2 regions of the Peribacillus simplex NBRC 15720 genome follow, and region 2 is predicted to be linked to the other one. Evidence: predicted binding sites of a transcription regulator. Region 2 holds the regulator's gene; the other holds the start of a gene.
The links. Region 2 encodes CtsR, which represses protease genes until heat stress. Its sites were predicted from a motif close to ATGGTCAATAAAGGTCAAACA; they were not measured.
Positions count from the first base shown of each region.

Region 1: clpB (ATP-dependent chaperone ClpB) is a predicted target of CtsR. The motif match lies at 2,306-2,326, and genes of this name have one in related genera.

Region 1 is NZ_CP017704.1:1,311,282-1,316,170, reverse strand. It holds gene BS1321_RS06180 (cupin domain-containing protein) at 1-814, shown strand, start outside; gene BS1321_RS06175 (FAD-dependent monooxygenase) at 941-2,140, shown strand; gene clpB (ATP-dependent chaperone ClpB) at 2,371-4,889, shown strand, end outside.
Region 2 is NZ_CP017704.1:2,472,278-2,477,166, forward strand. It holds gene clpC (ATP-dependent protease ATP-binding subunit ClpC) at 1-351, opposite strand, end outside; gene BS1321_RS11770 (protein-arginine kinase McsB) at 482-1,558, opposite strand; gene BS1321_RS11775 (protein-arginine kinase activator protein McsA) at 1,555-2,106, opposite strand; gene BS1321_RS11780 (CtsR family transcriptional regulator) at 2,128-2,589, opposite strand; rRNA gene rrf (5S ribosomal RNA) at 2,951-3,066, opposite strand; rRNA gene BS1321_RS11790 (23S ribosomal RNA) at 3,131-4,889, opposite strand, start outside.

The DNA of each region.
Region 1 (4,889 bases), 1.2 Mb from region 2:
AGCGGTTCAGCTATTGCTGCCAGGTGAAGTGGCCCCTTCCCACCGTCACTCCCAAAGTGCACTTCGTTTCATTACGAATGGTGAAGGTGCATACAGCATCGTGCAGGGAGAAAGGATCTTCATGGAAGAAGGAGATTTCTTGATCACGCCTAAAAACCTATGGCATGGTCATGGACATGTTGGCGAAAAGCCAATGATTTGGATGGATGCCCTTGATATCCCTACCATCTATTCCATAGGTGGCACTTTCTTTGAACCATATCCAGATCGGATTGAAACGCCTAAACGGCCGGATAATTTTTCAGAGCTCCGTTATCAAGGCGGAATGGTTCGTCCAGTATCCGACCGTTATTCACAAGTGGCACCGCTTGCCAACTACAAGTGGAAAGGCACCAAAGCCGCGATAGAAGGATTAATGAATTTTGAACCTGATCCATATGAAGGGTTCGCCGTGGAATATATCAATCCATCGAATGGCCAAACGGCCAATCCGACGATGGGGGCATGGATGCAGAAACTTCCTAAAGGTTTCCATACGAAAGCACATCGCCATACCCATTCCACAATTTATCAAGTGCACCAAGGATCAGGCTATACGGTCATTAATGGAGTGCGTTTTGACTGGTCCAAGGGAGATTACTTCGTCGTTCCGAATTGGGCCTGGCATGAGCACGTTGCAGAAGCCGATTCTTACTTATTCTCGGTAAACGACCTACCAATAATGGAGAGATTCGATTTGGAACAGCAACAGGCATTAGACACAAATGATGGTTACCAAAAGGTTGAAAGTGAATTCAAGCCTGTTTTGGTTTAAAAATAATCGGTTTGAAACTTTAAGAATGATCCTGATGGATATATAGAATGCCAGTCGAATGAAAACGCTTACTGTGGTATTGGTCCGCAACATTGGCTAAAACAACTAATTTAGGGGGAATTGATGATGAACATAGAAAAAAAACCATTCATCGTTATCGGTGGGGGAATTGGCGGATTGGCAACTGCTTTAGGAATCGCAGAAACGAAACAGTATGTAAAAGTCCTGGAACAAGCTCCCGAATTTGGTGAAATTGGTGCAGGGATTCAGCTTGCCGCAAATGCCACCAACGTATTGCAGCGTTTAGGAGTCATGGATAAAATCAATGAAATTGCAGTATTTCCAAAAAGATTGGTGCTAATGGATGCCTTTTCCGGAAAAGAGCTTTCCGCTTTGGATTTAGGTGATGTTTATAAAGAAAGATATGGAGCTCCGTACGTTGTATTGCATCGTTCTGATTTGCATAAAGTACTGGCTGAAGCATGTGAAAAGAACCCGTATATCGAGCTGGTTACGAACCAAACCATTATTGAGACAGTAGAAAATGAAGGTGAGGTGACGGTCACTTCTGCCAACGGGTCCCAATATTCAGGAACTGCTGTCATTGGAGCCGATGGATTATGGTCCAAGGCACGGAAACTTTTTGTGGAAGATCAACCGGTCTGCTCTCAATATGTTGCATACAGGGGAGCGATCCCGATGGAAGAGGTTACGAGCCATGGAGATCTAGATGATGTATATATGTGGATTGGGCCAAACCTTCATCTTGTTCAATACCCGGTTAGAAGGGGAGAACTTTACAACCAAGTAGTGGTGTTCAAAAGTTCTCAATACACGGAAGAAAACGAAAAAACAGATCAATGGGGAACACCGGAAGAAATGGACTGTGTATTTGCCGGAACTTGTGAGCTTGTTCAGAATGCGATTTCATTCATTCAAAGGCAACGCCGCTGGCCAATGTATGACCGGTTACCAATTGATAATTGGACAAAAGGAAGAATTACGCTTACGGGCGATGCGGCACATCCGATGCTTCAATACTTGGCACAAGGGGCTTGCCAGGCTTTAGAAGATGCAGCTTATTTGTCGGATATGCTTCATAAGCATGGGAATGACATTGAACAGGCATTTTTGGAATATCAAGAGGAACGGATTCCGCGTACGGCTCATGTTCAAACAAGCGCAAGAATGTGGGGGGAAATCATTCACAATATGACCGATGCAGGCATTCTGCTTCGAGATACGATCCTTGCGGGTCGCACGGATAAGGATTTTCAATTCGTCGATGAGTTTCATGGTTACAATAAAACGGCCGTGAAAGCATAACCCGTTATTTCATCCAAATACTGTGCTAAGTGATTTTATGCATTTTACAAATGGGTCGCCTTTCTTCTATATGAAGAAAGGCTTTTGCCGTTTATCCTCCATGCCTCCTGCATTTTTTATAACTTTCCTTTACATGGGGAGAATTAGAAGTATAATGAAAATATAAAGGTCAAATTTGGTCAAACCCAGTGGGAATTCGTTCATGATATAGATGAATGGGAGGTTTTAAGATGGATATTAATAAAATGACGGAGAGAACCCAACAGGCGTTCATTGGCGGCCAGGAACTAGCCAAAGATAGAGGGAATCCCGAGCTGACGGAGCTTCATTTATTAAAGATCTTAATGGAACAGGATGAAAGTTTATTAATCAGAATTTTATCGGAATCTGGTAAACCGATGAATCTATTTGATATAGAGCTAAATAAGGAACTGGATCGATTACCGGAAGTGAGCAGGAGTGTTTCCCAGGTTTACATGTCATCCTCCCTACAGCAAATTTTAACGGCTGCCGAAAAAGAAATGCAGATGTGGGAGGATGAATATTTATCTGTAGAACATATACTGCTTGCGTCATTGCAAGTCAATAAAACGAATGTAAACAGGCTTTTTTCATCATATGGAATTGATTATGCTAAAGCAAAACGGGTTATAAACGATATAAGGGGGAATCAGCGAGTGACTAGTCAAAATCCTGAAAGCACTTATGAAGTACTGAAAAAATACGGCAGAGATCTCGTTGCTGAGGTTAAATCGGGGAAGGTCGATCCCGTAATTGGTCGAGATACGGAAATCCGTAACGTCATCCGGATCCTTTCACGTAAAACGAAAAATAATCCTGTATTAATAGGGGAACCGGGAGTAGGTAAAACAGCCATCGTCGAGGGGTTGGCACAAAGGATCGTCAGGAAGGATGTGCCGGAAGGATTAAAGGACAAGACCGTTTTTTCACTAGATATGAGTGCGCTTGTCGCTGGGGCCAAATTCCGCGGTGAATTTGAAGAACGCCTAAAAGCGGTGTTGAATGAGATCAAGAAGAGTGAAGGTAAAATTCTTTTATTCATTGATGAATTACACACAATTGTCGGTGCAGGAAGAACAGATGGCGCACTTGATGCCGGAAATATGTTAAAACCGATGCTTGCGCGCGGTGAGCTGCATTGTATCGGTGCAACGACCCTTGATGAATATCGACAATATATTGAAAAAGATCCGGCCTTGGAACGCCGTTTCCAACAGGTTCTGGTTCCTGAACCGGATGTGGAAGATACGATTTCAATTTTGCGGGGATTAAAGGAACGGTTTGAAATTCACCATGGTGTCAGGATACATGATCGGGCGATCGTTGCTGCCTCTGTCCTTTCGAACCGATATATAACGGAGCGATTTTTACCGGATAAAGCGATAGATCTTGTGGATGAAGCATGTGCGATGATCCGAATGGAAATCGATTCAATGCCATCCGAGTTGGATGAAATCACGAGAAAAGTCATGCAACTTGAAATTGAAGAAGCTGCCTTGAAGAATGAGGAGGACCCTCAAAGCAAAGCAAGGCTTGAAGTGCTTCAAAAAGAACTATCAGAACTTCAGGATCAAGCGAATAGCATGAAATCCAAGTGGCAAATGGAGAAATCGGCGCTTCAAAAGGTGCAGGATCAACGTGAAGAGCTTGAGAAACTGCGTCATGAACTGGATCAAGCAGAGAATGACTATGACCTAAACCGGGCAGCTGAACTTCGACACGGAAGGATTCCGCAGCTTCAAAAAGAATTGGAAGCAATGGAAGACGAATTGGAAAAGGAAAAACAGGAATCACGATTGCTTCGCCAAGAAGTGACGGAGGAGGAAATAGCCTCGATTGTTGCAAGGTGGACGGGGATCCCCATAAGCAAGCTGGTGGAAAGTGAAAGGGAGAAACTGCTTCGCCTATCTGATATCCTGCATGAACGCGTAATAGGTCAAGGGGAAGCGGTGGAACTCGTATCCGATGCGGTTTTAAGAGCAAGGGCTGGAATTAAAGACCCAAACAGACCAATCGGTTCATTCATCTTTCTTGGGCCGACGGGTGTCGGTAAAACCGAACTGGTAAAAGCTTTGGCAGAAACGTTATTCGATAGTGAAGAACATATGATTCGAATCGATATGTCGGAATATATGGAGAAACATTCTGTGTCCCGACTTGTTGGTGCACCTCCTGGATATGTTGGGTTTGAGGAAGGCGGCCAACTTACGGAGGCTGTCAGGAGAAACCCATACTCAGTCATATTATTAGACGAAATTGAAAAGGCGCATCCGGAAGTCTTCAATATTTTGCTACAAATGTTGGATGATGGAAGGATAACAGACTCTCAAGGCAGAACAATCAACTGTAAAAATACGGTGATCATCATGACTTCCAATATCGGTTCCCATTTCTTATTGCAGTCCAACCGGGTGGATGGAGGAATTGAAGAAGAAATAAAAGATCAGGTCTTTAAAGAGTTAAGAGGCCATTTCCGTCCGGAATTTTTGAATCGCGTTGATGACATTGTTTTATTCAAACCTCTGACGAAACAAGAAATCGTTGAAATCGTAGATAAAATGGTTCATCAATTACAAGAAAGGTTAACTGAACAAAATATAGTCCTGAACGTCACTGAAGCGGCTAAGGAATTCATTGCGGACCAGGGATATGATCCGGTATATGGAGCAAGACCGCTGAAGCGATTCATCCAAAAGCATCTGGAAACGAAAATCGCCCGTAAAATCAT
Region 2 (4,889 bases):
TTCCCCTTCTCGTATAAGACCTAGAAGAACATGCTCTGTCCCAACATATGAGTGACCTAATTTTCTTGCCTCATCCATGGAAAGCTCAATCACTTTCTTGGCTCTTGGGGTATAATGTATCGTTTGAGCCGTATCCTGTCCACGGCCGATTAAATTTTCCACTTCTTTCTGAATCTTTTCCGGGCCCAATCCAAGAGCATATAACGCTTTGGCTGCAATACCATCACCTTCTCGGACCAGGCCCAGTAAAATATGTTCCGTACCAATATTATTATGACCTAAACGGATTGCCTCTTCTTGGGCTAATGCTAATACTTTCTGGGCTCTTTCAGTAAAACGACCAAACATCATAGGGAATTCCTCCTTAAGAATTTTCGTTTTGAATAAAGTTGCTGGCAATTCTCTAAGTAATGGCAGAAGCTTCTTCTTGCTCCATATCTATTACATGAAATTTAATACTCCCTAAAGAGGTCAATGACCTCTATGAGGAGGAATGTTCCGTGAAATTCAAGCGTTCCCGGATGAGTGCTGCTCTACGGATATCCCTTTCATGGGGTCTTAAAGGGCCACCTGCGTACTTTTGTAAAAATCCCGACTGCGTCAAAATCATCAACTCATTTAGAATGCTTTTAGATATATTTTTTATATACCCAAGATCTATCCCTAACCTAACATCGGAGATACAAGTAGCAGCTTCCTTGGTCTCGATGATTCGAGCATTGGACAAAATCCCATATGAACGGAAAATTCTATCTTCTAATTGTATGTGGGAAGTCCTTGCTAATGCATCCCTCGCTGACCGTTCCTGAGCTATGATTTGTTGCACTACACTTGTTAAATCTTCAACGATATCCCTTTCCGACTTTCCAAGAGTAATTTGATTAGAGATTTGAAAAATATTTCCTAACGCTTGACTGCCCTCTCCATAAATCCCTCGAACCACCAACCCCAATTGGTTGATAGCCGGTATGATATTATTCATCTGTTGTGTAAGGACCAGGCCCGGAAGATGCATCATGACTGAAGCCCTTAATCCTGTTCCCACATTAGTCGGACAACTAGTTAGGTAACCTCTTTCTTCATCATATGCATAGTCTATGGATTCTTCAATCCAATCGTCAAGAACATTTGCAATCTTTAAGGTTTCCTTTAGCTGCAACCCCGACATTAAACATTGAATACGGAGATGATCCTCCTCGTTTATCATGATACTTATTTCTTCATTTTCTGAAAGGAGACATGCGCTTTTCGCTGAGTCTTCAACTAAATGAGGACTGATTAAATGTTTTTCAACAAGAACGCGCTTTTCCAGTGGCTGCAATTGGTCAATCTCTAAAAGTTCCAGTTTTCCAATCTCTGGAGTTACTTCCTCTTCGATTCTTTTTTTGACCAATTCAATGATTTTTTTAGCTTCTTCGTTAGAAAAGGAGGTTGGGAAGGTAAAGTCTTTGAAATTCCTAGCCAGCCGAATCCGCGAACTCAATACAATATCGATTTCCGGCCCTTCGGCACTCATCCAGGAACTCAAGGCGTTTTCTACAAACTTTTCCAAGCTCATAATTCCTCGCCTCCCTCTTGTGCTTCATACCTTTTTTCAAGGGAACGAACCTTATCTCTTACCTCTGCCGCTTTCTCAAACTCCTCTTGATCAATGTGGACCTTTAAAACTTCTTTCAAATCCAAAATTTGCTTTCGAAGATATATGGTGCCACCAATCCTTTTTGGAATTTTCCCTATATGTGCTGTATTGCCGCTATGAACCCTCTTTAAAATGGGATTTAACTGTTCATTGAACGTCTTATAACATTCGGCACAGCCAAACTTACCAATATGGACAAATTCTTTATAAGATCGATGACAATGCGGGCAACGCCTCTCTTCCGTTTTGGGAAATGCATTTGCCTTTGTCTGTTGAATATTCGACTCCATATTCAACAATCCTGCTAATAAATTATTTATTGAAAAACCAGGTCCACCTGCATCCATGAACATTTCACCTTTTTCCTGAGCACATTTCTCACAAATCATGACTTCAGTCTTTATTCCATTGATGATTTTGGTGAAGTGCAGGGTAGCAGGCCTTTGATGACATTCTTGGCAAATCAACGTTCATCACCTCTGCCAGTTTCATTTATATTTTAAAGTCGTAAGCATCGCAGTTAAAATTCTTGCCCTAAGCTCATCGCGGTCAGGTAGGTCGATATAAATCACCGATCTATCTATGACGCTCATCATAATCTTTGCTTCTCTTTCATTAATGACGTCTTCATTCATCAGCCTTGAAATTACTCCTTCAGCCATCGATTGAGTTACCCTGGAACCAATAAGCGATAATAATTGGTTGATAAGTTGCACGGAATCCTGTGATTCGACTTTCATGATGCGTATATAACCGCCGCCTCCACGCTTACTCTCTACAACATAACCTCTCTCGATGGTAAACCTGGTATTGATTACGTAATTGATTTGAGAAGGCACACACTGAAATTTATCTGCTATTTCACTTCTTTTAATCTCTAAGATATCTTTTTGACTTATTTCAAGTACTTGCTTCAAATAAGTTTCGATAACATCAGATATGTTTCTCACTCAGCCTCCTCCATTCTGACTTTGACTATATTTGACTATTATTATACAAGGAATAATCCATTTTGCAACTTAAACGCACTTTCTTTCTGTATTATCCATTTTCTCCAAATTATATGTAATTACATACCTCATTGAACATTAAAGTTGAAATATCTTACATAAATACCCTAAAACGATAAATGCAAAACCTGATATTTTTTCTTCTCCTTAAGGTTTCACCACTTGAATTTTGCCCCATTCCCCCTCATGATATTGTAACCAATTCAAATAAGGCCAGCCCTATGCTGTCCCTTGAATTATAAAACCTTTTTTAATTACGAACATCAAAAAAGACCAGCCAGAATGGCTGATCTTTGAAATGGCTTGGCGGCGTCCTACTCTCACAGGGGGAAACCCCCAACTACCATCGGCGCTGAAGAGCTTAACTGCCGTGTTCGGAATGGGAACGGGTGTGACCTCTTCGCTATCGCCACCAAACATGAAAGGAACGTTGTTCCTTCAAAACTAGATAATAAGAAGGTATTTCATTTTTTAAAAAGCGTTGGTTAAGTCCTCGATCTATTAGTATCAGTCAGCTCCACATGTCGCCACGCTTCCACCTCTGACCTATCAACCTGATCATCTTTCAGGGATCTTACTAGCTTGCGCCATGGGAAATCTCATCTTGAGGGGGGCTTCATGCTTAGATGCTTTCAGCACTTATCCCGTCCGCACGTAGCTACCCAGCTATGCCTTTGGCAAGACAACTGGTACACCAGCGGTGCGTCCATCCCGGTCCTCTCGTACTAAGGACAGCTCCTCTCAAATTTCCTGCGCCCGCGACGGATAGGGACCGAACTGTCTCACGACGTTCTGAACCCAGCTCGCGTACCGCTTTAATGGGCGAACAGCCCAACCCTTGGGACCGACTACAGCCCCAGGATGCGATGAGCCGACATCGAGGTGCCAAACCTCCCCGTCGATGTGGACTCTTGGGGGAGATAAGCCTGTTATCCCCGGGGTAGCTTTTATCCGTTGAGCGATGGCCCTTCCATGCGGAACCACCGGATCACTAAGCCCGACTTTCGTCCCTGCTCGACTTGTAGGTCTCGCAGTCAAGCTCCCTTGTGCCTTTACACTCTACGAATGATTTCCAACCATTCTGAGGGAACCTTTGGGCGCCTCCGTTACTCTTTAGGAGGCGACCGCCCCAGTCAAACTGCCCACCTGACACTGTCTCCCACCCCGATAAGGGGCGCGGGTTAGAATTTCAATACAGCCAGGGTAGTATCCCACCAACGCCTCCACCGAAGCTAGCGCTCCGGCTTCTCAGGCTCCTACCTATCCTGTACAAGCTGTACCAAAATTCAATATCAGGCTGCAGTAAAGCTCCACGGGGTCTTTCCGTCCTGTCGCGGGTAACCTGCATCTTCACAGGTACTATAATTTCACCGAGTCTCTCGTTGAGACAGTGCCCAGATCGTTACACCTTTCGTGCGGGTCGGAACTTACCCGACAAGGAATTTCGCTACCTTAGGACCGTTATAGTTACGGCCGCCGTTTACTGGGGCTTCGGTTCAAAGCTTCGCTTGCGCTAACCTCTCCCCTTAACCTTCCAGCACCGGGCAGGTGTCAGCCCCTATACTTCGCCTTGCGGCTTCGCAGAGACCTGTGTTTTTGCTAAACAGTCGCCTGGGCCTATTCACTGCGGCTTTTCTGGGCTATTCACCCTAAAAAGCACCCCTTCTCCCGAAGTTACGGGGTCATTTTGCCGAGTTCCTTAACGAGAGTTCTCTCGCACACCTTAGGATTCTCTCCTCGCCTACCTGTGTCGGTTTGCGGTACGGGCACCTTACATCTCACTAGAGGCTTTTCTTGGCAGCGTGGAATCAGGAACTTCGGTACTATATTTCCCTCGCCATCACAGCTCCGCCTTAATGGAAACGGGATTTGCCTCGTTTCCGGCCTAACTGCTTGGACGCGCATATCCAACAGCGCGCTTACCCTATCCTTCTGCGTCCCCCCATCGTTCAAACGATGTATAGGTGGTACAGGAATATCAACCTGTTGTCCATCGCCTACGCCTTTCGGCCTCGGCTTAGGTCCCGACTAACCCTGAGCGGACGAGCCTTCCTCAGGAAACCTTAGGCATTCGGTGGAAGGGATTCTCACCCTTCTTTCGCTACTCATACCGGCATTCTCACTTCTAAGCGCTCCACCAGTCCTTCCGGTCTGACTTCAACGCCCTTAGAACGCTCTCCTACCATCGACACCATACGGTGTCAATCCACAGCTTCGGTGATACGTTTAGCCCCGGTACA